3 regions of the Geodermatophilus sp. CPCC 205506 genome follow, and region 2 is predicted to be linked to each of the others. Evidence: riboswitches for the same ligand, from Rfam matches in the RefSeq annotation. Region 2 holds a riboswitch; each other region holds the start of a gene.
What was found. Region 2 has a riboswitch for cyclic di-AMP ahead of MY520_RS18840 (C40 family peptidase). Riboswitches for the same ligand answer to the same signal wherever they lie in the genome.
Positions count from the first base shown of each region.

Region 1: another riboswitch for cyclic di-AMP. It lies ahead of MY520_RS15795 (C40 family peptidase); the one in region 2 lies ahead of MY520_RS18840 (C40 family peptidase).
Region 3: another riboswitch for cyclic di-AMP. It lies ahead of MY520_RS08540 (C40 family peptidase); the one in region 2 lies ahead of MY520_RS18840 (C40 family peptidase).

Region 1 covers NZ_JALPKP010000026.1:25,253-35,527, reverse strand. Annotated here, with positions in the region: gene MY520_RS15800 (M48 family metalloprotease) at 1-314, opposite strand, end outside; gene MY520_RS15795 (C40 family peptidase) at 463-1,545, opposite strand; cyclic di-AMP (ydaO/yuaA leader) riboswitch at 1,562-1,759, opposite strand; gene MY520_RS15790 (hypothetical protein) at 1,952-2,251, opposite strand; gene MY520_RS15785 (DEDD exonuclease domain-containing protein) at 2,462-4,336, shown strand; gene MY520_RS15780 (Lrp/AsnC family transcriptional regulator) at 4,333-4,620, shown strand; gene trpD (anthranilate phosphoribosyltransferase) at 4,652-5,710, opposite strand; gene MY520_RS15770 (hypothetical protein) at 5,707-6,126, opposite strand; gene ctaE (aa3-type cytochrome oxidase subunit III) at 6,287-6,898, shown strand; gene qcrC (cytochrome bc1 complex diheme cytochrome c subunit) at 6,906-7,793, shown strand; gene qcrA (cytochrome bc1 complex Rieske iron-sulfur subunit) at 7,858-8,970, shown strand; gene qcrB (cytochrome bc1 complex cytochrome b subunit) at 8,970-10,275, shown strand, end outside.
Region 2 covers NZ_JALPKP010000034.1:54,157-64,431, reverse strand. Annotated here, with positions in the region: gene MY520_RS18860 (DUF3817 domain-containing protein) at 1-155, opposite strand, end outside; gene MY520_RS18855 (hypothetical protein) at 155-748, opposite strand; gene MY520_RS18850 (hypothetical protein) at 755-1,321, shown strand; gene MY520_RS18845 (DUF2568 domain-containing protein) at 1,299-1,676, opposite strand; gene MY520_RS18840 (C40 family peptidase) at 1,807-2,862, opposite strand; cyclic di-AMP (ydaO/yuaA leader) riboswitch at 2,878-3,021, opposite strand; gene MY520_RS18835 (phytoene desaturase family protein) at 3,373-4,929, shown strand; partial or broken gene MY520_RS18830 (YhjD/YihY/BrkB family envelope integrity protein) at 4,932-5,684, shown strand; gene MY520_RS18825 (transglycosylase domain-containing protein) at 5,756-8,176, opposite strand; gene MY520_RS18820 (hypothetical protein) at 8,300-8,485, opposite strand; gene MY520_RS18815 (HelD family protein) at 8,557-10,275, opposite strand, start outside.
Region 3 covers NZ_JALPKP010000011.1:61,068-71,342, forward strand. Annotated here, with positions in the region: gene MY520_RS08485 (carbohydrate kinase family protein) at 1-23, opposite strand, end outside; gene MY520_RS08490 (hypothetical protein) at 127-297, opposite strand; partial or broken gene MY520_RS08495 (cupin domain-containing protein) at 349-537, opposite strand; gene MY520_RS08500 (HAD domain-containing protein) at 704-1,222, opposite strand; gene MY520_RS08505 (tyrosinase family protein) at 1,328-2,683, shown strand; gene MY520_RS08510 (hypothetical protein) at 2,693-3,259, shown strand; gene MY520_RS08515 (PGN_0703 family putative restriction endonuclease) at 3,368-4,297, shown strand; gene MY520_RS08520 (hypothetical protein) at 4,456-4,848, shown strand; gene MY520_RS08525 (DUF4407 domain-containing protein) at 4,876-6,297, opposite strand; gene MY520_RS08530 (hypothetical protein) at 6,305-7,198, opposite strand; gene MY520_RS08535 (serine hydrolase) at 7,435-8,376, shown strand; gene MY520_RS08540 (C40 family peptidase) at 8,426-8,944, opposite strand; cyclic di-AMP (ydaO/yuaA leader) riboswitch at 8,958-9,109, opposite strand; gene MY520_RS08545 (hypothetical protein) at 9,436-9,609, shown strand; gene MY520_RS08550 (NmrA/HSCARG family protein) at 9,710-10,275, shown strand, end outside.

The DNA.
Region 1 (10,275 bases), on a different contig from region 2:
GCCTGCCACGCCCAGCCGCCGCCGAGCGGGCGCGCCACCGCCCGGACCAGCCGGCCGCCGAGCGGGGTCAGCGCCAGGACGGCGGAGACGGCGAGGCCGAGCAGCAGCGAGGCCAGGGACGCCGGCCGGAGGGCCGCGGCGAAGGACTCCGCCCGCTCGACCACCTCCGCCGGCAGCCCGGCGCCGGGGCGGACCGGGGTGGCCCCACCGGGCGGGTCGGGCAGCAGGGACCACGGCGTCCGGACGGCGATGACGAGCACGAGGGCCGCCCCGAGCGCACCCGCGACCAGCAACGCGGCCCGGCGGGCGCTCACCTGGTCGATCCTAAGAGGACCCCGTCCTCCCCACCCCTCGCAGGCTCGCGGCGGGACCCGGGACGGGGCCGCCCGTCCTCCCCACCCCTCGCAGGCTCACGGCGGGACCCGGGACGGGGCCGCCCGTCCTCCCCGCGCTCAGCCGGGCTCAGAGGATGCGGCGCATCGCGGTGATGCTGCCCATCGAGTCGATGCCCACGACCTTGACCGGCTGGCCGGAGGTCGAGGCGTGCACCATCTGCCCGTTGCCGATGTACATCGACACGTGGCTGACCGGGCTGTAGTAGAAGAGCAGGTCGCCCGGCTGCAGCTCGGCGCGCGAGACCGACCGGCCCATCGTCGATTGCATGCGGCTCGAGTGCGGCAGGCTGACGCCGGCCGCGGCGTAGGCGTACTGGGTGAGCCCCGAGCAGTCGAAGGAGTTCGGGCCGCCGGCGCCCCACACGTACGGGTCGCCGACCTGGGCCAGCGCCGTGTCGACGGCCGCCTGCGCGGCACCGCTCGCGGCGGGCGCCGGCGCGGCGGCCGGGACCGCCTGCCCCGAGTGGGCCGTCTGCACCAGCTGCTGCTGGGGCGCCGACAGGGCGTCGTACTGCGCCCGGTAGTCGGCGATGTCGGCCTCGAGCCCGGCCTGCCGCGCGGTGACCTCGTCGAGCGCCTGCTGCGCCGCGGCCTGGGCCGCGTCGGCGCCGGCCCGCGCCTGCTCGGCGGCCGCGGCCCGCGTGGCGACGTCGGTGAGCACGTCGCCGGCGTGCCCGGCGATGACGTCGAGCGTGGCCAGCTGGGAGACGAAGTCCTCGGCCGACGCGCTGGTCATCAGCAGGTCGAACTCCGAGAGGCTCTCGCCGGTGAACGCCGCGCGGGCGACCTGGCGGATCTGGCCGTCGAGGGCGTCGAGCTGCGCCTGTGCGTCGGCGGCGGCCCGGTCGGCGTCGGCGACGGCGGCCTGCTGCTGGGCCAGGGTCTCGCGGGCCTCGTTGACCTGCTCGCTGACGGCCTCGAGCTCCTGACCGGTGCGGGCGACGAGCTCGGCGGCCTGCGCGGCGCTGCCGGCCTGCTCCGGATCGGCGACCGCGTTCGCGGGGAGGAGCGTCAGGGCCAGCGTCGCGGTGGCTCCGACGACGAGCCCGCGACCGAGGCGGCGGGCCGCGGTGGGGCGGCGGGGAACGACCGCAAGACGGGGGTGGATCGGTTCGGGGGCATGCCCCAGGGCAGCGTGAGGGGTCGCCACGGGCGGCGGCTCTCCGTTTCTTCCTCAGCAACCGCCTACCGAGTTAGCTGACGGGTTCGGGCTGGGAAGAAGCGCCCTATCTCTGCGCGCCGGCGGACCGACGCGTGTGCCCCGGCGGACCGGCGCACGCGAGGACTCACCCCAGTACTGCGGTGGGTCCCCGGTTCCCCCTGGGCACCGTGCGGCGCCTCGGGGAATTCGGCGGTGACCCGGCCGAGGTCACCTCACTGCGGGTGACGACCTCCCGGCCGGACCGGCTCACCGTAGGGGCGTGGTGTTGTTGTGACAAACGAGGCCCGCGTGGACTGTGGGACTTCCCACACGCTCGACGCGCGCCACGCCGACACCCCCGGTTCGCGCCTCGTTCCCTCGTCCGCGGCCGCGTCGGCGCCCGCCACGGCCGGCCTCACCCGGTGCGCCGCCGCGGATCCCCCGCCCGGCGCGGGGAGGTCTGGTGGCGCAGCGGCGGCACGAGGCCGCCGTCGGCCAGCGCGCGGACGGCCCGGCGCTCGACCTCGTCGAACTCCACCACCACACCCGGCGCCGGGACGACGACGTCCTCGGCGGCCGGACCGCGGCGGGCGGTCATCGGGACCACCGTCGGGTCGGTGCCCTGCCAGCCCGGTGGCGCCCCCAGCAGCACGGTCACGACGCAGTCGGCGCAGCCGTCGCCCCGGGCGGTGCAGGTGTCGCAGTCGATGAACATGACCCACTCCTCTGCTGACCGACGCCTTGGTCGTGGAGGCCCTCCATGGCCCCCGGTCGGTATGGGCAGCACGCTAGGGACGGGCACCGACAGTTCCCGGCCACCGTCGGTTCTGCCGCCCGCACGGCCGCCCGCACCGCCGTCGGCCGATCGGTCGCCGCCCGGCGAGCGTCCCCGGGACTGTCACTGCCCCGACCTACCGTCCGCCCCGTGCTCTCCTCCCCCGCCCGGCTGGCCGGGATCGCCGCAGGGACAGCCGCGCGAGCCGCCGCCGGGCTGCCGCGCTACGAGCAAGCCACGATCGACGAGCTCGGCACCCCGCTGGCGGAGGTCACGTTCGTCGTCGTCGACCTCGAGACGACCGGCGGCTCACCCAAGGACAGCGCGATCACCGAGGTCGGCGCGGTCAAGGTGCGCGGCGGCGTCGTCCTCGGCGAGTTCCAGACGCTGGTCGACCCCGGCTGTGCGATCCCGCCCTACATCAGCGTGCTGACCGGCATCACCACCACGATGGTGGCCGCGGCGCCGCGCATCGGGGCGGTCCTGCCCGCGTTCCTGGAGTTCGCGCGCGGCGCGGTCCTGGTGGCCCACAACGCTCCCTTCGACCTCGGGTTCCTCAAGGCCGCCTGCGCGGAGAGCGCCGTCCCGTGGCCGGCCTTCGCCTCGGTCGACACCGCGGTCCTCGCCCGCCGGCTGCTCACCCGCGACGAGGTGCCCAACTGCAAGCTGGCCACCCTGGCGCCCTTCTTCCGCACCGCGACCGAGCCCTGCCACCGCGCCCTGGCCGACGCCCGCGCCACCGTCGACGTGCTGCACGGGCTCTTCGAGCGGCTGGGCCCGCTCGGCATCACCAGCCTGGAGGAGCTGACCGGCCTCACCCGCCAGGTCGACCCCGACCGTCTGCGCAAGCGGCACCTGGCCGACGGCGTGCCCTCGGGGCCAGGGGTCTACGTGTTCCGCGGCCCCCGCGACGAGCCCCTCTACGTCGGGACGTCGAGCGATCTGCGCAGCCGCGTCCGCAGCTACTTCACCGCCGGGGAGCAGCGCAGCCGGATCACCGAGATGGTCGCCCTCGCCCAGCGCGTCGACACCATCTCCTGCGCGCACGACCTCGAGGCCGCCGTCCGGGAGCTGCGGCTGATCGCCGAGCAGAAGCCCCGCTACAACCGCCGCTCCCGCTTCCCCGAGCGCGCGCTCTGGGTCCGGCTGACCGACGAGCCGTTCCCGCGGCTGTCGGTCGTCCGGCGGGTGCGCCCGGGCGCCGGGGTCTTCCTCGGCCCGTTCCCCGACCGGCGCGCGGCCGACGCGGCGGTGGCCGCGATCCACGAGTCGCTGCCCCTGCGCCAGTGCACCGGCCGCATCTCCCTGCGGGTGCTCGGCACCGCCTGTGCGCTGGCCGGCATGGGCCGCTGCGGGGCACCCTGCACGGGTGCCCAGTCGGTCGACGAGTACGCCGGGATCGCCGCCGTGCTCCGCGCGGCGGTCGCCTCCGACCCGGACGCCCTGATCGCCCCGCTGCTGTCCCGCGTCGACCGGCTGGCCGCCGAGGAGCGCTACGAGGACGCCGCCGTCCTGCGCGACCGCGTCGCGGTGCTCGTCCGGGCGGTGCGCCGCCGGCAACGGCTCGCCTCGCTGGCCGCGGTGCCCGAGCTGGTCCTGGCCCGGCCCGGCTTCGACGGCGGCTGGCAGCTGTCCGTCGTCCGCCGGGGCCGGCTGGTGGCCGCCGGCTGCGCACCGCAGGGCAGTTCCGTCCGCGCCACGCTGGAGGGCCTGCTGGCGACGGCGGAGACGCCGCTGGGCCCCGACGACGAGCTGGCCGCGTCCGTGGACGAGACCGAGCTCGTGCTGCGCTGGATGGAGAAGCCGGGCACCCGCCTCGTCCAGGTGTCCGGCACGCTCGCCTGCCCGGCCCCCGGCACCGGCGGGTACAGCGCCTTCCTCGACCGCGTGGACGCCGGCCGCACCGGCCGCGACCCGTTCGCCGACGGACGCTCGCTCGGCACCCGAGCACGGCCCGAGCGGATCAGCCCCGGCCCGCGCGGGCACTCCGGTGCACCGGCCGCCCGGCTAGCATCGCCCGCGTGATCACCGCCATCGTCATGATCGACGCGGCCACCGACTCGATCCCCGAGGTGGCCCAGGCCGTCGCCGACCTCGAGGGCGTGAGCGAGGTCTACTCGGTCGCCGGCGACGTCGACCTCATCGCCGTGGTGCGGGTCCGGGAGTTCGAGCACATCGCCGACGTCGTCGCGGGGCGGATCAACAAGGTGCCCGGCGTCCTGGAGACCGACACCCACATCGCCTTCCGCGCCTACTCCCAGCACGACCTCGAGGCCGCGTTCTCCATCGGCTTCGACACCGCCGACTGACAGCCCCGTCCCAGGCCCGCGCCGGGTACACCTAGCCGCGCAGCGACCGGCTGACCGTCACCCAGCGCGTCAGCTGCGCCGCCGCGCGGCCGTCGTCGACTGCCCCGGCAGCCCGCTCCAGCCCCGCGGCCAGCGCGTCGTGCAGCCGGACGTTCCGCTCGTCGAAGGCGGCCAGCGCCGCCGCCGCGTTGAGCAGCACCGCGTCGCGCACCGGGCCGCGCTCACCCTCCACCACGCGCCGGAAGACGTCGGCGTTGAAGGCGGGGTCACCGCCGCGCAGCGCGTCGGGCGGCGGCGCCTCGATCCCCAGGGCCGACGGGTCGACCCGGTCGGGCTCCACCGTGCCGTCGCGCACGATCCACACCGTCGACGTCGTCGAGGTGGTGAGCTCGTCGAGGCCGTCGTCGCCCCGGAAGACGACGGCCCGCATGCCGCGCTGGGCCAGCACCTCGGCCATCACCGGCGCCATCCGCGGGTCGGCGCACCCGATGGCCGCGGCCACCGGCCGGGCGGGGTTGCACAGCGGGCCGAGGAAGTTGAAGACCGTGCCGATCCCCATCTCCTTGCGCGCCGGCCCGGCGTAGCGCATGCCCGGGTGGAACACCGGCGCGAAGAAGAACCCGATCCCGGCCTCCTGCACGCAGCGGGCGACCCCGGCCGCCGGCAGGTCGATGACGACGCCGAGTGCCTCCAGCACGTCGGCGGCCCCGGACGACGACGACGCGGCGCGCCCCCCGTGCTTGGCGACGGGCACCCCCGTCGCCGCCGCCACGACCGACGCCATCGAGGAGATGTTGACCGTGTGCGCCCCGTCGCCGCCGGTGCCGACGATGTCGACGCAGGCGAGCGGGAGCTCCACCGGCGTCGCGCGGTCCAGCATCGCGGCGGCCAGCCCGGCGACCTCCTCCGGCGACTCCCCCTTGGCGCGCAGGGCCACGGCGAAGGCGGCGATCTGGGCGGGCGTCGCCTCGCCGGTCATGATCTCGCGCATCGCCCAGGCGGTGTCCTCGCCGGAGAGGTCCTCGCGGGCCAGGAGCCGGGTGAACAGCGACGGCCAGGTGGGCCCGCCGGTCGGCGTGCGTGTGCTCACGGACGGACGACCGGCCGCCGCCCCACCCGGTCGCGCAGCACGTCGGCGATCACGACGGGGGCGGTGAGCGGGTCGATCGGGAAGGGCAGGGTGGCGTCGGCCCGGGACCAGTGCGCCAGCCAGCGGTCGGGCTGCCGGGCGATCAGCACGCAGACCGCCGGCCGGTCGGCCACCTCCTCCTCCAGCTGCCGGCTCAGCGCCAGGCCGCCGGTCGGCTGCGCCTCGCCATCGAGGATGCAGAGGTCGACGCCGCCGCCGTCCACGGTGTCCACGACGTCCTCACCGGTCGCGCACTCGATCCAGGTGATCGGCCCGACGTCGGCCGCCGGCCGGCGCCCCACGGCGGTCCGGACGGCGGCGCGCACCTCCGGCCTGGAGCTGTAGACCAGGACGGTGGCCGGTGCGGCGTCGCTCACGTGTCCTCCTCGCGGGGCGTCGTTCCCGGTGCGCCGGACCCGGGCCCGCACACCGGGGCGAGCCTAGTGCCCGGCGACGGACGTATCGGGCAGGTCACGGTGCCGCCACACCAGCCACCCGCGGTCGTGACCTTGACGGGGCCGATGCCATGATGACCTCGTGACAACGGCTCCCGTCGCGAGCGGCACCTTCGACACCTCCCGGGTGCACTCCCTGACCCGACCGAACATGGTCAGCGTCGGCACGATCATCTGGCTCTCCAGCGAGCTGATGTTCTTCGCCGGACTGTTCGCCATGTACTTCACCGCGCGCGCCCGCGCCACCGAGGGGTGGCCGCCGGAGCCGACGGAGTTGAACCTGCCGTACGCGCTGACGTTCACGATCATCCTGGTGGCCTCCTCGGTCACCTGTCAGCTCGGCGTCTTCGCCGCGGAGCAGGGCAACGTGTACGGCCTGCGCCGCTGGTTCACGATCACCTTCGTGATGGGCCTGACCTTCGTGCTCGGCCAGGCCTACGAGTACGTCCAGCTGGTGGAGGAGGGGACGTCGATCTCGTCGTCCACCTACGGGTCGGTCTTCTACCTGACGACGGGCTTCCACGGCCTCCACGTCATCGGTGGGCTCATCGCGTTCGTCTACCTGCTCATCCGGTCCACCATGGGCCGTTTCACGCCGGCACAGGCGACCGCCGCGATCGTGGTCTCCTACTACTGGCACTTCGTCGACGTCGTGTGGATCGGGCTGTTCGCCACGATCTACCTGATCCGCTAGGGAACCGGTGTCCACCACGAACCCGCAGTCCGACGCCCAGTCCGCCGACGAGTCCTCCCGCGGCCCTCGCCGCTGGTCCCGCCGGGCGGTCGAGGGCAGCCCCGCTGCCGCGGCCCGGGCCCGTCGCCGGTCCAAGCACCGTCGTCGCGTCGTCAACGTCGCCGGCCTGATGGCCGCACTCGTGCTGACCGGTGGCCTCTACTCGTTCCTCTCCCCCGCCTACGCCACGGACGAGGGCACGACGAGCGAGTCCGCCGCCGAGGCCGCCGGCCGCGAGCTGTACGAGCGCAGCTGCATCACCTGCCACGGCGACAACCTCGAGGGCGTGCCGGGCCGCGGCCCCTCGCTGATCGGCGTGGGTGAGGCGGCCGTCTACTTCCAGGTGCACACCGGCCGCATGCCGCTGGTCCGCCAGGAGGCCGATGCCCCCGACAAGCCGGCCGTGTTCTCCGACGAGGAGATCGACCAGCTGATGGCCTACGTCCAGGCCAACGGCGGCGGCCCCACCCTCCCCTCCGGCGACCTGCGCGACGGCGACCTGGCCCTGGGCGGGGAGCTGTTCCGGCTGAACTGCGCCTCCTGCCACAACTTCGTCGGCCAGGGCGGCGCGCTCTCCTCGGGCAAGGCGGCGCCGAGCCTCGAGGACTCCACCGACCTCGAGATCTACACCGCGATGCTCACCGGCCCCGAGAACATGCCGGTCTTCGGGGACAACCAGCTGACCCCCGACGAGAAGCGGGCGATCATCAACTACGTGCAGACCATCGACAACCAGGCCGACCCGGGCGGTGCCGGCGTGGGCCGCATGGGCCCGGTCGCCGAGGGTCTGGTCATCTGGGTCGTCGGCATCGGCGTCCTGCTCTTCGGGATCTTCTGGATGGGGACCAAGGCGTGACCGTCTCCCCCGCCACCACTTCGGCCCAGCGACCGCTGACCGCCTGGATCAGCGAGGAGGAAGCGTGACTGCGCGCGACAGCCGCCCCGGTTCCACCGGCGGCGCCGACGTCGCCGGCCCGCTGCACGGCGGTCCGGACGACGACTACACCCCCGCACAGCTGGCGGCGATGCCCCGCGAGGACCTCGACCGCCTCGGTGCGCGCTACGACAGCGTCGAGATCCTGCACGTCGACCCGGGCCCGGAGCCCGGGTCGCCCGTCGAGCGGCGGGCCGTCCGCCAGGTCGGCTTCACCTTCGCGCTGTCCGGCCTGGCCGCGTTCGCCTTCGTGGTGGTCTACGTCGGTTCGGGCTGGTTCCTGCCCGACTGGCACTGGGAGATCTCCGAGACCGGCTGGAGCGCGCTGTTCACGCCGATCACCGGCGCCCTCATGGGCCTCGCGTTCATCCTCGTCGGCGTGGGCCTGGTGCTGTACACCAAGAAGCTGCTGCCGCACGAGACCGCGGTCCAGGACAAGCACGACGGCTCGCACTTCGACCGGGTCACCACCGGCGCAACCCTCGTGGGGGGCCTGCACAACAGCGGTCTGGCCCGCCGCAAGCTGATCACCCGCTCGCTGCTGTTCATGGGCGGCGGCCTCGGGCTCATGCTGATCATGCCGCTGGGCGGCCTGATCAAGAACCCGAACAAGGGCAACCCGCTGGGCACCACGAGCTGGGGCGAGGGCGTCCGGCTGGTCCGTGACGACGGCACCCCGATCCGGCCCGGCGACCAGCAGCCCGGCTCCATCGAGACCGTCTTCCCGGCCGTCCCGGGCGGAAACCGCGAGTCCGACGCCGCCACGATGCTCTTCCGGCTGCGCCCGGAGCAGGTGGCCGCCGACCAGCCCCGCCAGGGCCAGTCGGACTTCGGCTACGGCGACTACGTCGCATACTCCAAGATCTGCACCCACGCCGGCTGCCCGGTGTCGCTGTACGAGCAGGAGACCAGCCGCATCCTGTGCCCCTGCCACCAGTCGCAGTTCGACATCACGCAGGGCGCCAAGCCGATCTTCGGCCCGGCCACCCGGCCGCTCCCGCAGCTGCCGATCACGGTCGATGACGAGGGCTACTTCGTGGCGCGCAGTGACTACATTGAGGCCGTGGGCCCCACCTACTGGAACCGGGAGCGCATCTGATGGCTCGCACCGCCACGGCGCCGGGTGTCCCGACCACGCGGCTGGGCAAGGCCGCCTTCGAGATCGACGACCGGCTGATCGTCGCAGGTCCGCTGCGCCGCACGCTGAACAAGGTCTTCCCCGACCACTGGTCGTTCCTGCTCGGCGAGATCGCGCTCTACTCGTTCATCATCCTGCTGCTGTCCGGCACGTACCTGACCTTCTTCTTCGACGCCTCCATGCGCGAGGTCGTCTACGAGGGCAGCTACGCGCCGCTGCGGGGCGTGGAGATGTCGGCCGCCTACGACTCGGCGCTGAACCTGTCGTTCGACGTCCGCGGCGGTCTGCTCATGCGGCAGATCCACCACTGGGCGGCGCTGCTGTTCGTCGCCTCGATCGTGGTGCACCTGTGCCGCATCTTCTTCACCGGCGCGTTCCGCCGCCCGCGTGAGACGAACTGGATCATCGGTGTGGTCATGCTGGTGCTGGCGCTGCTGATGGGCGTCACCGGCTACTCGCTGCCCGACGACCTGCTCTCCGGCACGGGGCTGCGGATCATCAGCGCGATCCTGCTGTCGGTCCCGGTCATCGGCACCTGGGCCCACTTCGCGGTGTTCAACGGCGACTACGTCGGCGAGAACATCATCGGCCGCTTCTACATCGTGCACGTCCTGCTGATCCCGGCGATCCTGCTGGCCCTGATCGCCGTGCACCTGCTGATCCTGGTCAAGCAGAAGCACACCCAGTTCCCCGGCGCGGGCCGGACCGAGCACAACGTGGTCGGCAGCCGGCTCTTCCCCACCTTCGCGGGCAAGGCGACCGGCCTGGTCTTCATCGTGTTCGGTGTCTGCGCCGCCCTCGGTGGGCTGGTCCAGATCAACCCCATCTGGCTGTGGGGGCCGTACAACCCGGCGCAGGTCTCCGCGGCCTCCCAGCCGGACTGGTACATCGGCTTCCTCGACGGCTCGACCCGCCTCTTCCCGGCCTGGGACATCAACCTGCCGGGTGACTACACGATCCCGGCGCTGTTCTGGCCGACGGTCGTGGTGGCCGGCCTGATGTTCACCGTCCTGGCGCTGTACCCGATGATCGAGCGGAAGCTGACCAAGGACACGGCGTCGCACCACCTGCTCCAGCGTCCGCGCGACGTGCCGGTGCGGACGGCGCTGGGCGCCATGGCGCTCTCGTTCTACCTGGTGCTGATGGTCTCCGGCGGCAACGACGTCATCGCCGACAAGTTCGACATCAGCCTCAACGCCATGACGTGGGTCGGTCGCATCGGCTGCGTCATCGTGCCGCCGATCGTCTACGTGATCACCTACCGGC
Region 2 (10,275 bases):
AAGATCCCGCCGTGGATCGGGCCGAAGATCTGCACGCCGCGCTCGGAGGTCGCGAGGACCCACTTCACGAACATGCCGAACAGCAGGCCCACCCAGGAGCAGGCCTCGGCGAGGGCGACGGCGCGGAAGGCGAGGGCGACGGCGTGCGGTCTCATCACCCCCCATCCTCCCTGACGCGCCCGTCGCGGTACGCCGCGCCCCGCGGGGACAGCTCGTAGCCGACGGCGAGGCTGCGGGTCAGCCCGAGCTCTTTCAGCCGGCGGACGTCGCGCTTGAACGGCAGCGTCTCCCGGCCCAGCACGGCCGCCAGGTCGGGAGCGCGCACCCCGGGCCGCTCGGCGATCAGGTCGAGCACGGTGCGCGTCCACGGCCCGTCGGCGCGGGCGGCGTCCCACCGGTCCAGCCGGGCGTCGAGGGCGGCCCGCTCCTCCGGCGAGAAGGTCGCCCGCTCGCGCAGCGCCACGCGGGGGTCGGCGCCGGCGGCCCGCACCCGCATGCGGTAGACGTGCGTGCCGGGACGACGGTCGAGGAGGCGGAGCAGCCGGTCCCGCGAGGGGACGCCGGCGGCCGCGGCGTCGTCATCGGTGATGTCGGCGAGGTCCACCTCGGTGACGTCGACGATCTCGACCACCCCGGCCGGCGTGCGCTGGGTGCTGCCCGGGTGCATGCGCGGCCGGTCCCACCGGCGGAAGGCGAGCGTGACCGACCCGTCCATGATCGCGGCGGCGGTGGCCGGTGGGATCAGCACGGACGGATGCTGGCAGGGTCGACCGGCGTGCGGGGTCTGGCGCGGCGGGAGTTCTGCCTCGTCCTGCTCCGCCGGATGGCCGACGTCCGCCCCGATCTGGTCGCCGCGGCGCTGCCCCGGCTGGGCGCCACCCGGGGAGAGGCCCATGCCGCGCACACCCGCTGGCAGGCGCTGCAGCACTCGCCCCGGGCGCCGCGCGGGCTGGCGCTGCGGACCGCCGTCCTCGGGCCGCCCGACGAGGTGGAGGACCGCCGCTTCGGGGACCTCGACGTCCAGGTGCGGCGCTGGCCCCTGCCGCTGTGGCCGCACCTGTACTGGGAGGTGCTGTCCGGCCCCGGCGGGTCCGTGCTGAACGAGCACCTGGTGCCGGCGCCCGGCTCCCCCGTGCCGCCGGCACGGGCCGGCCGGCTGCTGGTCTGGGAGCACGTCCTCGACGACGTCGTCGGCCTGCCCGGCGCGGTGAGCGTCGACCCCGGCGTGGGAACCCGCTGGGAGGTGCACCTGCCCGGCGGAGTGCGGGCGCAGTTCGTGTGGGGGCTGCTCCAGCAGGTCAGCGGGCCGCCGCCGCGCTGACCGCGCTGACCGGGGCCTGCGACGTCAGCGGGCCGGACAGCAGCGAACTCAGCACCGCCGCGACCACGAGGAGGACCGCCAGGCGCGGCGAACCCGTCGCGAGCAGCGCGGCCGCCGCCGCGCCGAAGACCACCACCTTGGTGAGGACGGCGAGCACCGCGACCTGCACGACCGCCTGCGGTGCCGCGAACAGGCCCCACAGCAAGGCCGCGACCAGCGGCGCGCCGAGGGCGAACAGCCACCGGGTGGCCGTCGAGTCGCCCGCGGTCGCCCCCCAGTGGCCGAGGGCCGCCAGGGCCGCGAGTTCGGCGGCGAACGCGACGCCGGCCCACATCCACTGCCATCCCTGCGCCATGGTCGGCTCCTCTGCGATCATCGATCTGCTTCGAGAGCAGTGTTCACACCGCAGGACGCGACGTCAAGACCCGGACACAGCGGAGCCCCGGACGCACGCGGCGTCCGGGGCTCCGGGAGCGGACGGGGTCCTAGCCGGCGATGCGGTTGAAGCGCGGGGTCGCCCCCATGTCGTCGACGCTGGCGACCTTCACGACGTCGCCGGAGGTCGGCGCGTGGACCATCTGGCCGTTGCCCAGGTAGATGCCGATGTGGCTGACCGGGCTGTAGAAGGCGACCAGGTCACCAGGGCGGGCCTCGGCCCGCGAGACCGTCCGGCCCATCTGCGACTGCAGGCGGCTGGAGTGCGGCAGGCCGATCCCGGCTGCCTTGTAGGCGTAGAGCACCAGACCGGAGCAGTCGAAGGAGCCCGGCCCCTCGGCGGCCCACACGTAGGGCTTGCCGCGCTGGGCCATGGCGGCGTCGATCGCCTTCTGGGCGGCGGCGCTGTCGGCCACCACCGGACCGGCGGCGGCCGGCTCCTCGCGCTCCGTGCGGCTGGCCCGCTCCTGGCCGGCTCCGTGGGCGGTGGCCGCGGCCGCCAGGGCGGCGCGTCGCTCGTCGGCGCTGAGCCGCGCGTAATCGGCCTGGTAGGCGGTGATCTGCTCCTGCAACTCGGCCTGCTGGGCGGCGACGGCGTCGTACTGCTGCTGGGCCTCGTCCGCCGCCCGGTCCGCCTCGGCCTGCGCCTGCGCGGCGACCTCACCGGCGGAGGCGGCCTGCTCGATCAGCCCGTTCTGGTGGCCGGCGACGGCGTCGAGCAGGTTCACCCGGTTGACGAACTCGTCAGCCGAGCCGCTGGTCATCAGGGCCCGCAGCGAGCCCATGCTCTCGCCGGTGAACGCGCTGCGGGCGATGCCCCGCACCTGCTCCTGCGCGGCGGCCACGACCGCCTGCGCCTCGGCGACCTGCGCCGCGGCGGCCTGGGCGGCGGCCTGCTGGGCCTCGAGCTCCGAACGCGCCTCGTTGAACTGCTCGGTGACGACCTCCAGCTCGTGGCCGCGGGCGGCGACGAGGGCGGCGGCCTCCTGCGAGGAGCCCGGCGCGGCACCGGCCACGGCCGGGAGGAGCGAGACGCCGATGGCGCCGACGAGGACGACGGCGGCCCGTCGCCAGGCAGCGCGACGGGACGCGCGAGGGGTCGCCATGGTGCGGCGGCTCTCCGTTCTTCCGCAGGCCGCCTACCGGGTTAGCTGACGGGTTCGGACGGGAAGTCGCCCGGCGCGGCCGGCCGGAGGCCGGGCGCGCTTCACCCCAGTGCTGCGGTGGGTCCCCGGCCCGCACCCCCGGGGAGGAGGGAGAGGCTCGGCGGCGTCCGGGGAGTGTCACCCAGGGTGGTGACGGAGCGCCCCGCCGGACATACACACCGTAATGGCCGGAACTCCGCGGTGACAATTACCTGGATGTGATTTCGTGGACTCTCGCCTCGACTCCGCAGGCGGGTGGAGCACCTGGGACCGGTGGTGCGGGTGGGGTTTGGGCGGCCGCCCACGGGAGCACGGGGACCGCATGGATCTGCAGCGACCCCTCGTGGTGCCGGCCTCGTCGGGGCGCTCGCAGGGTGCGGCAGCACCGAGACCGGCGGCCACACCGACGCCGTGCGCCACGAGCAGGACGCGACCAGGGAGGACGGCTGACCGGCCGGTTACGGTCCGCCGGTGAGCGCGCGGAGCAAGTACGACGCCGTGGTCGTCGGAGCGGGGCACAACGGCCTGGTGGCCGCGGCCTACCTGGCGCAGGGCGGCTGGTCCGTCCTGGTCCTGGAGCGGCTCGAGCGGGTGGGTGGCGCCGCGGTCAGCCAGCAGGTCTTCCCGGGCGTCGACGTCCGGCTGTCGGCCTACTCCTACCTGGTCAGCCTGCTGCCCGACCGGATCGTCGCCGACCTCGGCCTGCAGCTCACGCTGGCCGACCGCGCGGTGGCCTCGTACACCGCCGTCGCCGGGGGGCGCGGCCTGCTGGTCGAGCGCGCCGAGGGACCGGCCACCACCGCGTCCTTCCGCGAGCTGACCGGCTCGGACGCCGAGCTGGCGGGCTGGCGCCGGTTGTACGGCCGGCTGGCCATCCTCGCCGAGGACCTCGCGCCCACGCTCACCGAGCCGCTGCTCTCCCCCGCCGAGCTGACCGGCCGGCTGCGCGACCCGCGGCTGTTCACCGACCTCGTCGAGCGGCCGCTGGCCGACGTGGTCGCCGACGACCTGCACCACGACGTCGTCCGCGGGGTCGCGCTCACCGACGGGCTGATCGGCACCTTCGCCGACGTCCACGCCGCCGACGGCCTGGCCGGGCGCTGCTTCCTGTACCACCTGATCGGCAACGGCACCGGGCTGTGGCGGGTGCCGGTGGGCGGGATGGGCGCGGTCACCGGGGCCATGGCCACCGCCGCCCGCGGCGCCGGCGCGGAGCTGGTCACGCGGGCGACGGTCACGGCGATCGAGCCGCGCGCCGACAGGGTGACCGTGCACTGGACCGACGGCGACGGCGCGGAGCGGGCGGCCGACGCCCGGTTCGTCGTCTCCGGCGCGGCACCCGAGGTGCTCGACCGGCTGACCGGCGCGGCGCCGCGGACGACGCCGGACGGCGCCCAGCTCAAGGTGAACATGGTGCTGGCCCGGCTGCCCCGGCTGCGCTCGGGCGTCGACCCCGCCGTCGCCTTCGCCGGCACCTGCCACGTCGACGAGGCGGCCGGCCGGCTCGACGCCGCCTACGCCCAGGCCGCCGCGGGGGAGCTGCCCGACGTCATCCCGTTCGAGGTCTACTGCCACTCGCTGTCCGACCCGTCGATCCTCGGGCCGGCCGAGCGCGCCGCCGGGTACCAGACGCTCACGCTCTTCGGCCTGCACACGCCGGCCGGGCTGTTCCGCGCCGACCCGGTGGGCACCCGCCGCGAGGCGGTGCGTCGGGTGGTGGCGCAGCTCGACGCGCACCTGGAGGAGCCGCTGCTGGACTGCCTGGCCCGCGACGCCTCCGGTGAGCCGTGCCTGCAGGCGGCCTCCCCGCTGGACGTCGAGGCGTCGCTGGCCATGCCGGGCGGCCACATCTTCCACGGCGACCTCGCCTGGCCGGTCGCGCCGACGCCGGCGGAGGCCGGCACGTGGGGCGTGGCGACGCCGCACCCGCGGATCGTGGCGGCCTCCTCAGGGGGCACCGTGCGCGGCGGGGCGGTCAGTGGCCTGGGCGGCTACGCCGCCGCCCGGCACCTGCTGGACCGGCGCTGAGGATGGGGTCGGCCGCGCGGCTGCGGACCGAGGCGTCGTCCCTGGTCCGCGGGGCGGGGCGGCGGCTGCGCGGCCGCGACCTCGCGCTGATCGCGGCCGGGCTCACCTTCTACGCCGGCGTCGCCGTGGTGCCGCTGCTGCTGGTGGCCTTCTCGCTGACCGCGCTGCTCACCTCGCCCGGCACCGTCCGTGACCTGGCCGGCCGGCTCGCCGACCTGCTGCCGCCCCAGCTGGGAGCACCGGAGGCGCTCCGGGCCCTGGCCGACGCGGGCGTCGCCATGGGCCCGCTCGACTTCGCGCTCGCGCTGCTCCCGCTCTCGCTCTACGGCGAGGGGCTGCGGCGGGCGCTGCTGCGGTTCACCCCGCGCCGGGACACCGACACGCTCACCGGCTGGCGCGGCCGGCTGCTCGGCCTGCCCCTGGTGCTGGCCACGCCGCTGCTGCTGTACCCGCTGCTGCTGGCCGCCTCCGCCATGGCCGACCTCACCGAGCGCGGCAGCGTGCTCGGGAGCTTCGCGGTCGGCTACTACTCGGTGCTGTTCGCGCTCACCGTGCCGCTGCTGTGGGGCTTCGGCGTGGTCGCCAGCGGGCGGCCGCGCTGGTCGGCCCTGGTGCCCGGGGCGCTGTTCACCGCGGCCTGCCTGTCGGGCTTCCTGCAGGGCTTCGTACTGTTCCTGTCCCTGCCGCTGGCGCTGGGCGCGCCGTTCGGCGGGCTGACCGTGGTCGGTGCGGTGGTGGCGATCAGCCTCTGGCTGTTCCTGTTGCACCTGGTGCTGATCGGCGGCTGGCTGCTCACCCAGTCCCTCGACGAGCGGATCCGCTCCGGTCAGCCGTCCCCGTCGTCCCCGTCGCCGTCCCCGTCTCCGTCGCCGTCGGCCGGTTCGGCAGGGGCGACCGGCGGGCCGCCACCGTCCGCGGGCGGTCCGGCGTCCTCGGGCGGAGCCTCCTCCGGTGGCGCCGGCTCGTCCGCCGGTGGCGGCTCCTCGGGCGTCGGCTCCGGCTCTGGTTCGGGCTCGCGCCGTGGCGCGACGTAGTCGGAGCCGTTGCTGACAAGGATCGAGACGACCTGCCCCTGCACCGCCCGGCCGCCGCGCGGCGGGCTGGTGCCCAGCAGGGTCCCGGCGGGACGGTCGCTGTCGATCCGGACGGTGGAGTGCTGGAAGCCCGCGTCGGACAGCGCCGACTCGCAGGCCCGGACCGAGGAGCAGCCGGGGACCGGCCGGGTGTTGCCGTTCTGCACGACCTCGTCGGCCGGCGGGAACTCCCCGCTGCCGCGGGCCTCGAGGATCGGGGCCATCGCGTCGCGCCAGATGGTGGCGCCCTTGCCGCCGCCGAACCCGCCGACGTCCTCGTTGCGCTTCGGGTTGAGCACCATGACGCTGGCGGTGATCTCGGGGGTGTAGCCGACGAAGGCGACCGAGAAGTTGTCCTGCGACGTCCCGGTCTTGCCGGCGATCTGGTGGCCGGGGACGTAGGCGCGGGTGCCGGTCGCCCCCGGGTTCCCGGGCTCGACGTCCTTGCGCAGCATCTGGTTGAGCGTGGTGGCCACCCCGGGGGGGATCGCCTCCGGGGTGCAGCGGTCGCCGACCGCCAGCGGCTCGCCGTCGGTCCCGACCGCCGGGTCCCCGTGCTGGTCGAGGACAGCGGTCACCGGGACGACGTCGCACTGCGTGCCGCTGGCCGCCAGCGTCGAGTACGCGCTGGCCAGGCCGAGCGGGCTGGTCGGCTCGGGACCGAAGGTGAACGACCCCCGGTTCTCGTCGATGACCCGCTGCGGCAGCTCGGGGTCGTTGAACTGGAACAGGCCCATCCGCTCGGCCATCCGCACCGGCTCCTCGACGCTGCCGAGAGCGTCCTCGAGGGCGAGGAAGTAGGTGTTGGACGACTGGTAGAGCGCGGTGGTCAGGTCCAGCGTCGGGCGGTAGGTGCCGGCGTTCTCCACGTCGTAGCGCCCGGCGCCGTCCCGGTAGACCCGGGAGACGTAGGAGTCGGACGTGGTGAGCGTGTAGAAGCTCGAGTAGCCGCGGGCCAGCGCGGCCGCCGCGACGAACACCTTGTAGGTGGAGCCCGAGCCCTGGCTGGGCGCGACGTTGAGGTTGAAGGACTCCTGCGCCGGGTCGTTCTTGTCGTAGCCGAAGACGCGGTTGACGCTCAGCGCCAGCAGGTGGCCGGTGCCCGGCTCCACCGCGCTGAACATGCCGGCCAGCGAGTCGCCCATCGGCAGGGTGTTGAGGACGGCGGCGTCCCCGGCGCGCTGCAGGTCGACGTCCAGGGTGGTCTGGATGACGTAGCCGTTGTTCTCCAGGGCCTCCTGGGTCAGCCCCAGCTCCTGGATCAGGTAGCGCTGCACGAAGTCGCAGACGAAGGCGCCGACGCTGGCCTGGACGCAGCCGCGGCGCGGCGCCGGGCTCGGGGCCAGGCCCAGCGGCGCGGCCTGGGCCTCCGTGGCCTGCGCGACGGTGACGTACCCCTGCTCGGCCATCCGGGAGAGGACCTCGTTGCGCCGCTGGGTCGCCGCCTCCGGGTTGGTGAAGGGGTCGTCGGCGGTGGGGCTCTGCGCCAGCCCGGCCAGCAGGGCGGCCTGGGGCAGGGTGAGCGCGGCCGCGTCGATGCCGAAGAACGCGCGGGCGGCAGGCTGCACCCCGTAGGCGTTCTGCCCGAAGTACACGATGTTCAGGTAGCGGGTGAGGATCTCGTCCTTGGAGTAGGTGTCCTCCAGCGCGAGCGCGACCCGCGCCTCGCGGAGCTTGCGGCCCACCGTCTGCTCGGTGGCGGCGCGGCGCTCCTCGGGGGTGTTCGCCGTCTGCAGCAGGGTCTGCTTGACCAGCTGCTGGGTCAGCGTCGACCCGCCCTCCTGCACGCCGCCGGCGGCCAGGTTGGTGAGCAGCGCCCGCATCGTCCCCTGGACGTCGAGGCCGTGGTGCTCGAAGAAGCGGGCGTCCTCGATGGCGACCATCGCCTGCTTCATGACGTCGGAGATCTGGTCGTGCTGGACCGGCGCACGGTTCTCGTCGTAGAAGTAGGTGATCGGCTCACCGTTGGCCGCCAGCAGCACCGTGTTGGCCGGCGGCGTGTCGATGGTGAGCTCCGTGGGGAGGTCACCGAGGAGGCTGGTCGACTGCTGGGCGGCCGCCAGGGGACCACCGACCCACGGGAAGAGGAGTCCTGCGACGAGTGCCCCGGCCGCGACGATGGTCGCGAGCAGCTTCAGCAACGTCGTGACCCGTGCGTCCGAGCGCAGGTCCATGGGCCCCCTTCCGTGGAGGCCCCCACTGGAACAGAGAAGCGCGTTGTCCACAACCACCCGCGCCGGATGCGCGGGAGGCTGATGTCGAAGCGTGAGGGGCCGCGGACGGCGGGTGGGGGAAGGCTACCGGCGCGTCACCCCCGGCCTCCCCAGCTGCTGGACCCGCGGCACCGCGAGGGCCAGCAGGACCGCGACGGCGAGCAGGACGGCCTTCTCGGCCGGCCCGGTGCCCACCGCGAAGACCAGCGAGACGGCCGTGACCAGCAGAACGGCGACGACGACGAGCAGTGCGGCGCGCACGACGGCCATGCCGGCATGGTGCTCTCCCCCGCCGCGGCCGACCAGGGCCGCAGGCCCCGTCCTCTGGACGCGGTCACCTCTCATTCCGCGAGCAGCGGGGGCAGGTCGCCCCGGTGCACCACGACCAGGGTGCTCACCGCCCGGGTGAGGACGACGTACAGCCGGTGCAGCCCGCGCGGCTCGGCGGCGGCGATCGCGGCCGGGTCCACGACGACGACCGCGTCGAACTCCAGGCCCTTGGCCAGCGACGCCGGGACGACGGTCAGCCGCTCCGCCTCGCCGTCCTCGGTGAGCACCGCGGCGGGCAGCCCGGATGCGGCGAGCGCCAGGGCCACCTCGGGGGCGGCGTCGTCGGCGCAGACGACGCCCACCGAACCGGGCGCGGCGACCAGCTCCCGGACGGCGTCGGCCACCGCGCCCCCGGGTCGGATCCGCAGCGACCCGGGTCCGCGGCGCACCGCCGTCGCCGCGGCCAGGCCCGGGGCGATGACCGGCAGCAGCCGGTTGGCGTAGTCCAGCACCTCGCCGGGCACCCGGTAGCCCCGGGTGAGCGGGCGGACGACGGTGTCCGGGCGGCCCAGGCCGGCGAGGGTCCGCCCCCAGTCGGCCGCCGCCCAGGGGCTGGTCGCCTGCGCCAGGTCGCCGAGCACGGTCAGGGAGCCCGCGGCCAGCCGGCGGGCGACGGCCCGGCACTGCATCGGCGAGAGGTCCTGCGCCTCGTCCAGCACGACGTGCCCGTAGCCACCGGTGCGCTCGATCAGCCCGGCCACCTCGTCGACGAGCACGGCGTCCGCGGCGGTCCACGGCGCGGTCCGCAGCGGGCCGGCCGGGCGGAGCAGCAGCTCGTGCTCGCCGTCGTCGAGCACGGTCCGAGCCGACCGCGCGAGTTGCGCCGGGTCGGTGAGCAGGGCGTGCACCAGCTCCGCCGCGTCGCGGGCCGGCCAGACCGCGTCGCAGAACGCCCGGACCTCGGGGCTGCGCGCGGCCCGGCGGGTCTCGGCGTCCGTCGGGCTGCCCCCGGCCTCCTCGGCCTGCCGGCGGGCGTCCTCGGCCAGGCCCATCGCCAGCCGGTCGCGGCCGGCGGCGTAGTGCACCGCGCGCTGGTCGTCGGCGGCCCGGCCGCGGCGGCGCAGGTCGTCGACGGCGCGCTTGAGCCGCTCGACCGGGACCCGGTACCGGCGCCCGGCCAGTGGCACCGCGACGTCGCCGGCCGGCTTGGCGATCGCGCCCCACAGCGCGCGGTGCAGCACCTCGGCCATGCGGGCGTCGCCCTTGAGGACGGCGGCCGCGGGCGGGTCCGCGGCCCGCACCGGCACCCGCGCGGTGAGCTCGGCGAGCGTCGTCTGGTCGACGTCGACCGCGCCGAGGGTGGGCAGCACCTGCTCGATGTAGCGCAGGAACGCCCGGTTCGGCCCGACGACGAGGACGCCGGTGCGGGCCAGCTGCCCGCCGTGCGTGTAGAGCAGGTACGCGGCCCGGTGCAGGCCGACGGCGGTCTTCCCGGTCCCCGGGGCGCCCTGCACGCAGATCGACTCGGCCAGCGGAGCCCGCACGATCGCGTCCTGGTCCGGCTGGATGGTGGCCACGATGTCGCGCATCGGCCCGCTGCGCGGCCGCTCGATCTCCTCCCGGAGCACCCGGCTCTCGCCGTGCGGCGAGCCCAGCAGCTCGTCCTCGTAGCCGGTGAGCTCGCCGTCGGAGAACCCGAACCGGCGGCGGCGGACCAGCCCCTGCGGATCGGCGGGGCCGGCCTGGTAGAACGGCCGGCTCATCGGTGCCCGCCAGTCGATGACGACCGG
Region 3 (10,275 bases), on a different contig from region 2:
TGGTCGGCCACGAGCTTGCCCACCGCCACCACCGGGCCGCAGCCCGCCGGGCGCGGCCACGCCGGCGTCAGGGCCTCGCCCCGATCGCGGCCGGCCGGACCGCGACGTTCCCGGCCATCTCGCCCGTCAGAACGTCAGGCCGTGCCGCTCGAGGATGCGCTGCGTCCCGTCCGGGTCGGCGTCGCACTGGTAGGGGGCGGCCATGTCGGCGAGTTCCTCCGGCGTCGGTGGCTCCTCGAGGCTCCCGAGCCACCGGAAGAACTGCTCGAGCCCCGCGGGTGAGATGAGCTCGAGCACCGCGGCCGGCTCGTCCCCTGCGTTCCAGAACGTGTGCCACTGGTTCCGCGGCTTGAAGACGAGGTCGCCCGGTTCCGCGACGACCTCGTCGTCCCCGAGGACGGCGCCGATGCGCCCGAAGAGGACGTAGGTGTACTCGTCCTCCCGGTGGTGACGGTGCAGCGGAGCGGCGAGCGTCCGCGGTGCGAACAGGTGCTGGACGAGAGCGAAGCGACCGCCGGCGTCCTCGCCGTCGATCAGAAGCGGTCACGGACTCCGGCGGGGTCGCCCATGACCACGCCGTCCGCGGCCCTGAGGATGCGCGGTGCCGAGGGGGCGACTGGCCGGTCGTTCATCGTCTGCTCCTCGATGGAGGGCGGGCGAGCACGGTACTGCCGCAGGACCCCCGCACACGGACGTGCAGGGATCAGAGCCACGCCTCGATCGCGTCCAGCTGCTCGTGGGTGAGCCCGGTGTACAGCTTCGGTGCGACCACCAGCACGTGCGGGTGCGCGGCCAGCCACGCGCCGGTGTCCTCGGCCTGCTGGGCCAGGTCGTCGTCGATCCAGACGATCCGCCGGTCCGGCTCGGCCTCCGCGACCGCCTGCGCGGCGGCCAGCTTCCACCAGCCCGACGCACCGTCGAGCACGCCGAGGAACCCGGTCGCCGCGGCACCCTCCCGGGCGTGCACCCGCAGCCCGGGCGGCAGGCCCATCGGCCCGGCCAGCAGCCGGTCGGCGTCCCCCGCCCACGTGGTCAGCCACCGGATCTCCACCCGCCCGGACTCGTGCAGCTCGCGCAGCCGGGCGGTGATCGTCGGGTCCCACGACAGGACGTACCCGTTGAACGTGCCCCGCGCCCAGCCCTCGGGGAGATCGACGCACGCCGCGTTGAGCACGCCGTCGACGTCGAGCAGCAGGATCGGGACGTCGTTCGTCGAATCCACTGCACACGTCCTCCGGCCGATGACACCAGCGGTGCGAGCATCCAGTACCGACGCGGTGACGGCGCGGTGACGACCCCGTGACACAGGCGGTTGCAGGCTGCCGCGATGGCGACCCAGCCCCGCATCCGCAAGAGCATCGACAGTCTCACGCCGGGCGAGCTCGCCGACTACGAGCACGCCTTCGCCCGGCTCAAGGCCATCTCGGACGCCGATCCCACCAGCATCGACGGGCTGCAGTACTTCGCCGACCTGCACAACACGATGCTCGGCCCGTGCGAGCACGCCAACGACACCTTCCTGCCGTGGCATCGCGCGCACCTCTTCCTCTTCGAGGAGGCGCTGCGGCGCTCGGACCCGCCCCGGACGTCGAACGTCACGCTGCCCTACTGGGACTGGTCGGCCCTGCCGAGCGGTGTGCGGTTCCCCAAGGCGTTCGAGGACGAGAACTCGGTCCTGCACCACGCGCTCCGCAACGACGACCCGGTGTGCCGCCCCGACTCCGCACCGGGGTGTCAGGCGTTGCCGTTCCCGCGGGCGTACCTCGAGGAGCAGGTGCTCGCCAAGCCCGACTGGTCGACCGCCGACCCCGAGCTCAGCTCGACGAGCTTCGGCGGCCACGCGGGCGGGCAGATGGACTGTCAGGGACAGTTCGGCGAGGGCTTCGGAGCCCTCGAGCAACCCGCGCACAACGCGATGCACGACGGGTTCATCGGCGGCACGATGGCCGACCCCGGAACGGCGGCCGAGGACCCGATGTTCTTCTCCTTCCACTGCTACATCGACCTGCTGTGGGCCCAGTGGCAGGAGCGGTTCGAGACCGGCACCGATCTCGACTGCCGGCTGTGCGGCCTGTTCAAGGACCGTGAGCACCTCGAGGAGAACCGCTTCCTCGTCCGGGACACGCTCGACACCGAGAAGCAGTTCGGCTACGTCTACGACTACGCGCCGGGGGAGGCCCCGCCGCCGCTCCCCGACGTCGACGGCGCGCCGTTCCGGGTGCACCCCGCGCTCGACGTCGTACCGAGCGCCCGCCGCGAGCCGGCGCTCGTGCGCACGCTCGCCTTCTCCGTGCCGCAGCCCGGTCTCGAGGAGGCGGTGCTGCGGCTGGGCGACGTCCACGTGACCCTGCCCTTCTCCTACGGCGCCGACGTGTACCTCACCCGCGCCGGGGAGGAGCTGCACACGACGGACCGGGAGTTCCGGCAGCGGCACCTGGCCGACGTCCTGTACTTCTGGCGCTCCCACCACGACCACGGGCACACCACCCACGACGTCACCGTCGATCTCGGCCGCGTCCTGACCGCGCTGGCCGGCGCGCACGCCGGTGAGGAGTGGCAGGTGTCGGTGGCCCTCACGCCCACCGCCGGCGGCCACGAGCACGGCCCGGCGGAGGCGGCGGCAGGGCCGTCCGACGCCGCCCATGCGATCGACTTCGGCGACCTGACCCTGCGCGTCCGCTGAGAGCGCGGGATGACGACGCCGGAGCGGCCGCCGGTCTTCGAGCTGCACATCCGCCCGCTGTTCCGGCTGCTCGACCGCGCGCACATGCTCAGTCAGGTCACACCCGGCATCGACCTGTGGGACCTCGACACGGTGTGGGGCGCACGCGAGGAGGTCCTCACCCGGTTGCGCGGTCAAGGGAGCCAGAACATGCCGGGTCTCCCGGTGGGAGGCCCGTGGCCGGCGGAGTGGATCACGCTCTTCGAGCGGTGGATCGCGACCGGCTCGGCCACCGCCCCGGGGCACCACCTCGTCCTCACGAGGCCGGACCAGGGCTACGAGCTGAGGACGCTCGGCGGGGACCGGCGGCGGTTGTCGGCGATCGTCACCGCGCCGACCGAGGGGTGCCGGGTCTGGTTCGAGCTGGAGTCCGTCGCGACGGGCCAGCGGAGCTACACGCTCTACCTGGAGCCGGCGTTCCCCGATCAGCCGAGTGACCCGACCCCGCTGAGAGCAGCCGAGACCTTCCTCCGGAGCGAGGTGGAGCGAGTGGTCGTCCGGGACGCGGACGGCACCCGGGAACTGGTCGTGCCCTGAGAACCCCCCGCGTTCCTCGCGTTGACCTTGATGTGTCGCAGCTCACGGCCGAACACCTGGGCACGGGTCCGCGCGCGGACCACACCGCCTCCGCGGAAGGGCCTCGGCATGACCACAGCAGACCTCGTCACCGTCGCGTCCGACAACGCCGTCACCCGGCGCGAACGGCACCGGCAGTCCCGCTACCGCGAGCTCGTCCTCGGGCTCCCGGCGGGCCAGGACGCGCGCCGGCGCACCCTCGGCAACTACCTGGCGCCGGACGAGTGGCGGCGCAACTTCCTCAGCGAGGAGGCCGCCGAGTACGCGTGCAGCCGTGCCGACGAGGTGTCGCGCGAGGGTGGCCGGCTGGAGAAGAACCGGCTGTTCACCAACATGCTCAGCTCGATGCCGCTGTGCTTCAGCGTCTTCGGGCACCTCCGCGCGCACCCCCGGTCCGCGGTCGCCGTCCTCAACGACCTGCTCGGCCTCGACCTGGTCGGGCTGGTCGGGATCGACGTCCGCGGACGGCGGATCGCGGGGATCGAGTGCGAGTGGGCGCCCGACCGCCGCGACCACCTCCGGGACGGGACCGCGTTCGACGCGGTGGTGGCCGGCCGGCTGGCCGACGGGCGCAGCCAGCTGATCGCCGTCGAGACGAAGTACGTCGACGGCTTCAGCCGGGACCCCGCCAGCGAGGCCGCCGACGAGAAGTACGACTGCTGGTGCCGCACGTTCGGCATGGCCGACGGCGCCTTCGCCGAGCTCGGCGGGCACGCCACGCGGCAGCTGCTGCGCAACGTGCTCCTGACCGAGAGCGTGCGCCGGGGCGGACGGGCCGGTGGCGGCCCGGTGTTCGACGAGGCGGTCACCGTCGTCCTGGCCCGGGACGACGACGCGGCGGCGCGCGACGCCGTCGACGCGGTCGCGGGACAGCGCGGCCGGATGCGCACCGCGGTGCGGCACGTCGGCCACGGCGACCTGGCCGACGCCGCCTCCCGGGTGGACGAGCTCGGCACGTGGTCCGCCGAGTTCCGCCGTCGCTACGTCGCGGACTGCTGACCGCCCGGGCCTGACCCAGCGTCACCACGGTCCGCGTCGGCCACGCTCCCGGAGGACATCGGCCTCCGATCGGTGGGGAGAGCAGGCGATAGTCGTTCGCCGGGTGCTCTCCTGGGGCACGGCGGGCTCCTGCCCGCCTCCTCAGCAAGGAGCCCGCCATGACCGACCGCGACCCCGGATCGTCCGTCGGCGAGGGCGGCCGCGCGCTGCAGGGCGCCGGGTGCGACAGCTGCGCCGCCGGCCACGGCGTGCACCCGCGCCGGGTCCAGCTGTGCGACGGCGGTCCGGACGACGACTGGAGCGCGGTCGTCGTCATGGGCGCCGTCGGGGACGTCCTCACCGTGGCCGCCGGCGAAGAGCTGCGGCGCTACCGCAACCACGACGCCGGGCGGCTCACGCAGCTGGTCGACGAGGTCGGCTCCGACGCGCTGCTCAACCGCAGGTTCGGGCTCCTCTTCCTCCGCACCTGGCCGCGCGACGCCGGGGCGGTGTTCTCCCTGCAGTCCGCGGATCAGCCGCCGAGCCCCTGCCAGGAGCCGAACGGCCGCTGACCAGCGCTCCGCCATGCCAGAGGAGGGTCACGAGGACGGCGCGAGGTCGCTGTCCAGGTCGTCGAGGAAGGCGTCGAGGTCCGCCTCGTTCCGTGCCGCCGGCACGGGGGATGGCTTGCCCAGGTCGACGGGTCCGCCACGGGACGACGGCGATCTCCCGAGCTGCTCGTCCCGCCAGCGCCGTACACCGTCGCGGGTGACCGCGAGCTGGGCGCCCAGCACCATTCCCGTGGCCTTCGACTCCGCTTCGAGAGTTCGGGCCGCGCGGGCCTCGGCGGCGGCGAGCGCCGACCGGGCCAGGGTCTCGGCCTCCTCGTACTCGGTCTGCAGGCGTAGCCGGGCACGCTGCTCCGCCTTCTCGTCCTCCAGCTTGACCAGCGTCTCGTAGAGCGTGGGCGGAGCGAGCGAGAGCATCGTCTTGAAGAGGATCGGCAGGCACTCGATCGCGGTCATGAACCAGAACAGCAGGGTGTGCGCCCTGCCCAGTGCCGGGTCGTCCTCCTCGATCCGGCTGAGCGCGGACAGTCGGGCCAGGATCCCGTCACTGTCCCCGACGGCCTCCTGGTGGGCAGCGATCTCGGCATCCATGTCGGCCTGGGTCCCTGCGACCTGGGCCTCCAACGCCTCCAGTTGCGCCCGCTGGTCCGCGCTCCTGGTCCCTTCCTCCTGACCGAGCTGCTCACGCACCTGCGCCTTCATCGCCTCGAGCTGCTGGGTGAGCGCGTCCCTCTCCCCGAGGAGCCGGTCCCTGATCTCGACCTTCTGCGCCGCCGCAGGCCCCACGCCGGCCGCGCCGGAGCCACAGGTGCCCTCCGTCTCGCACACCACGGCCGCCTCAGCCGCGTCGTACTGCGTGGTGACGGCGTCCAGCCGCCGCTGCAGGTCCGCAACGGCCGGGTCCTGCAGGACGTCGTTCTCCGAGACGCCGTCGGCCAGGTCCGCCTGGAGTTCCCCGATCCGCTGCCGCAGCTCCGGCAACTGCTGGTAGCGGCTGTCCGCGGCCAGTTGCTCGGTGAACCGGTCCTCGTCCTCGGCCGCCATCACCTGGATCTCGGTGTCGATCTCGCCGCTGAAGATCGCGAGGGTGAGCGGCGTGGAGACCACCGCGCCGATGAGCACTGCGAGGCCGAACCGTGGCAGGGCCATGGCGATGGTCCACCACCAGCGCTTCAGGCGTGGGGTGGAGACGACGAGCCAGCGGTCGAGGTTGAGGATGATGAGTCCCCAGACGAGGCCCCCGAGGACGGCGATCAGCACGGGCATGTGCAGCGCCAGGTAGAAGGCGTATGACGCCGAGCCCACCGCGATGAGGGCGACCGAGGCGAGCACGATGCCCATCGCGACGTGCTTGGTGCGGTCTCGGGGTGCCTGCTCCAGCACGTCGCGGTTCGCACCGGAGACGGTCAGGAAGACCTCGGCGATCGTGTGCCGGTCGATCCACGTGCGCACGGCCTGCTCAGCCCTTCCCGCTCGTGCGACGCGCTCGCCGCAGGCCGTCGACCACCGACGCCGGCACCCCGACGACCCGCGCCGGGGCGTCCACCCGTGGCCGCAGGCGTTCCTGCGTCGCCCAGAAGTCGTCGAGCCGCTGGGTGATGGGAGTGCTCGCGCCGACCGTCGCGGCGACGTCGGTCCGCAGGGACACCGGTGGCGGCGCCGCCACCGTCGGCAGGTCCAGCTGCGGCACGGTCATGGCCACGACCGTCGCGGTCGCGACCGGTGTCGTCCCGTACCGGTTCCGCCCGACGAGCTGGATCCGCCGGCTGGTGTCGATCTGCACGAGCGCCTCACCGCACGACGGGTGACCGCCGCGGCCGTCGACGACGACGTCCCGGCAGTTCTGGAAGCACCACGTCACGCTGACCTGCGAACCCGGGCGCACGATGGTGTGGCTCACCGACAGCGCCTGCAGGACGGGGGCCTGCTGTGCCGGGCCCTCCACGTCGAGCGGCGCGCCGTGCCGACAGACGACGGGCGAAGGAGCCGGGGGCGGGCCGGATGGTCGATCGGTGCGCTGCCGGGCCTCGGCCTCGCGCCAGTCCCGCAACCAGCGATCGGTCCAGGGGAGTGGCGGAGCGTCCTGCGTCGCCCGGCGGGCTGCTCCACCGCTGCGTCGGGGTGAGCTGCTGGGCACGCGCCACAGGCGTGCCCGGAGCCAGGCGAGCAGCAGCAGCAGCATGAACGACCACAGGAAGGCATCGGCAAGGTCCTTGAGGAAGCCCGCGACCCGATCGGGGTCGAGGTCGCCGCTCCACTCGGTGTTGTTGCTCAGCGCGACGAATGCACCGAGGAGCATCACCACGGCCCAGCCGACGACCAGCGGATCCCGCCGCAGCGGCTCGTGGAACATGTTCCCCCCGACGCGTGGGCCGAGGCCCCGCTCTTGTTCTCGAAACCACAGGCTCCGGAACGCGATCGGCTCGAAGTCCTGACACTTGTTACCAAGATCAACGTGCCGCCGCAGGAGGCGCTCACCCGTAGGGGCCAGACGGCGAAGCCGTGGACTCCGCGGGCGGCTCCCTCATCCGGAGGAGGCGAGCAGCGGACTCCCTGCTCACCGGCAGGTAGCGCCCCCACCCTGTCCCCGTGGCCGGACGCCGTCCCCTCCTGGACCACCGGCTCCGCCGGGGTCTCGCTGCGCTGTGCGCGTCCGGGGTGGTCCTCGGCGGCCTCGCCAGCTGCACGACCCCGATGGTGACCGCGGCGGCGGACAGCCACGTCGCCACCGACGGCAAGACGGCCGCCGCGACCGACGTCCCGGAGGCGACCGGGCCCTCCGCGAAGGCCGAACTCCGGACGATCGACGCGGCGCCGGTGCTGGCCGGCGTCGAGGCCGCAGCGGCGGGCGCCGGCGGAACCGTCTCGGTCGTCGTCCTGGACGCCGACGGGGACCGGCTGCTCGCCAGCGCGGACGCCGGCCGGCCGGTCTCCACCGCGTCGCTGGTGAAACTGCTCGTGGTCACCCGGCTGCTGGCGCTCGACGAGAGCGGTGCCCTGACCCTGCCCGACGAGGACGTCGCCCTGGCCGAGCGGGCGATCGTGGGGTCGGACGACGCCGCGATGAGCCGGCTGTGGGACCGGTACGACGGGCCCGGGCTGGTCACCGACGTCGCCGCGGTACTGGGGCTCACCGCCACCGCGCCGCCGTCGATCCCGGGTCAGTGGGGCCAGGCGACGACGAGCGCCACGGATCTCGCCGCCGTCCTCGCGGCGCGCGGGCAGCTGCTCGACCCCGGGGACGCCGACCGGCTCCTGGGCTGGCTGCGGTCGACCTCGGCGACGGCCGCCGACGGCTTCGACCAGCGGTTCGGCCTGCTCTCGAGCGGCACCGGCGCCACGGGGCCGGTGGCGGCCAAGCAGGGCTGGATGTGCTGCGTCGACGGGCGCCGGCAGCTGCACTCGGCGGGCGAGCTCGCCGACGGGCGGGTGGTCGTCCTCCTCGGCGACTTCCCGAGCTCGACGTCGTGGGCACGCGCGCGCGACTCGCTCGACGCCGCGGCTGCCGCCGTCCTCAGCGGGATCGGCTGACCGCCGCGGTGCCCCGGCCGTCAGCAGACGGCCGGGGCACCGCGAGGCGTCAGGCGACCCGGCGGGCGCCCGAGTAGCTCGGCATCGAGTCGAGGTTCACCACGGCGACCGGCTTGCTGGCGGTCGAGGCGTGCACCATCTGGCCGTTGCCGATGTACATGCCCACGTGCGAGACCGGGCTGTAGAAGAACACCAGGTCACCGGGCCGGAGGTCCGACTTCGCCACCGGGGCGCCGAAGCCCGCCTGCGCCCGCGAGGTGCGCGGGATGGAGATCCCCGCCGCCTTGTAGGCGAAGCTCGTCAGCCCCGAGCAGTCGAAGGAGTTCGGGCCGGTCGCGCCGTACACGTAGCGGTCGCCCACCTGGGCGAGCGCGGTGTCGACCGCGGCCTGGGCGGCGCCGCTCGAAGCGGCGGCCGGAGCAGCGGCGACGGCAGCGCCCCCACCACCGTCCCCACCGGTGTCAGCCGTTGCCGGCAGGGGGGAGAGCGCGATACCGGCACCGGCGATGACGGCGACGGCGATCCCACGGAACGTGCGACGTGCAGAGGTCGTGCGTGCAGTCGTCATGGACGACGTGTTCTCCTGTTCTCCACGACCGCCTACCGGGTTAGCTGACGGGTTCGGACGGGGGAGTCGCCCGGCGCGACGGATCGCGCTTCACCCCAGTGCTGCGGTGGGTCCCCGGTCCGGGCCTCGGTAGACGACCGACGCCCGGTTCGGCGGTGTCCGGCGGGTGCCGCCACGGGTGGGCGACGAGGGAGCCCGCTGGACCGCGCAGAACGCTAAGAACCCCCGCCGGGCGTCGCCATTCGGGGTCGGTGTCGGATCCGGCGGCCGGGGACGCCGCGGCTCGCCGTCCTCACCAGCGGGGACGACGCAGTGTGAGGAGCCGCCCGGCTCCGTCACCGCTGGTCGGCGGTATCCGTACGTTCTCGTCCCCTGCGGGGTGGCACCACCGACTGTCATCGGCGGACGACGCCCTGCCGCCGGAACCCGGGTGGTTGGCCCGGCCGTTGGGCGGGCACGAAGCAGGTCAACCGAACCGAGGAGGAACCCACATGGCCGGCATGATCCGGAAGCTCGTGGCGTCGGGGATCGCGGCGAAGGTCATCCAGGAGGCCCGCAAACCGCAGAACCAGGCCAAGCTCAAGAAGCTCATCCAGGACTTCCAGCAGAAGCAGCAGAAGGGCGGCGGCGGCAAGGGCATGGGCCGCGGCACCGGGCGCTACTGATCTGCTGGCGCAGCGGCCCCCACCCGAGCCCGGGTGGGGGCCGCTGCCGCGTACGGGGCACGCGCCCGCGTGCCGGCCCAGACCGAGTCCGAGGAGTCCCATGACCGTCATCGCCGTCGTCGGTGCCACCGGACAGCAGGGCGGCGCCGTCGCCCGCGCCCTGCTGGACGCCGGTGCCCGCGTGCGCGCCCTCGTCCGCGACCCCGCCAAGGCCCGGGACCTCGCCGACCGGGGCGCCGAGCTCGTCCGCGCCGAGCTGGCCGACCCCGACAGCCTGCGGACGGCGTTCTCCGGCGCGCAGCGGGTGTTCGCCATGACCACCCCGTTCGGCGCCGGCGGGCCCGAGGCGGAGGAGCGCCAGGGGATCGCGCTCGTCGACGCGGCCGCGGACGCCGGCGTGGAGCACGTCGTGCTCAACTCCGTCGGCGGCGCCGAGCGCTCGACCGGCATCCCGCACTTCGAGAGCAAGCGCCGCGTCGAGGAGCACCTGGCCGCGTCGGGGCTGCCGGCGACCGTCGTCCGGCCGGTCTTCTTCATGGAGAACCTGGGCTGGATGGCGGCGGTGCAGGACGGCGAGGTCGTCGTCCGGATGCCGCTGCCGGCGGGCGTGCCGCTGCAGATGATCGCCGTCGCCGACATCGGCACGGTCTCCGCCGACGTCCTCCT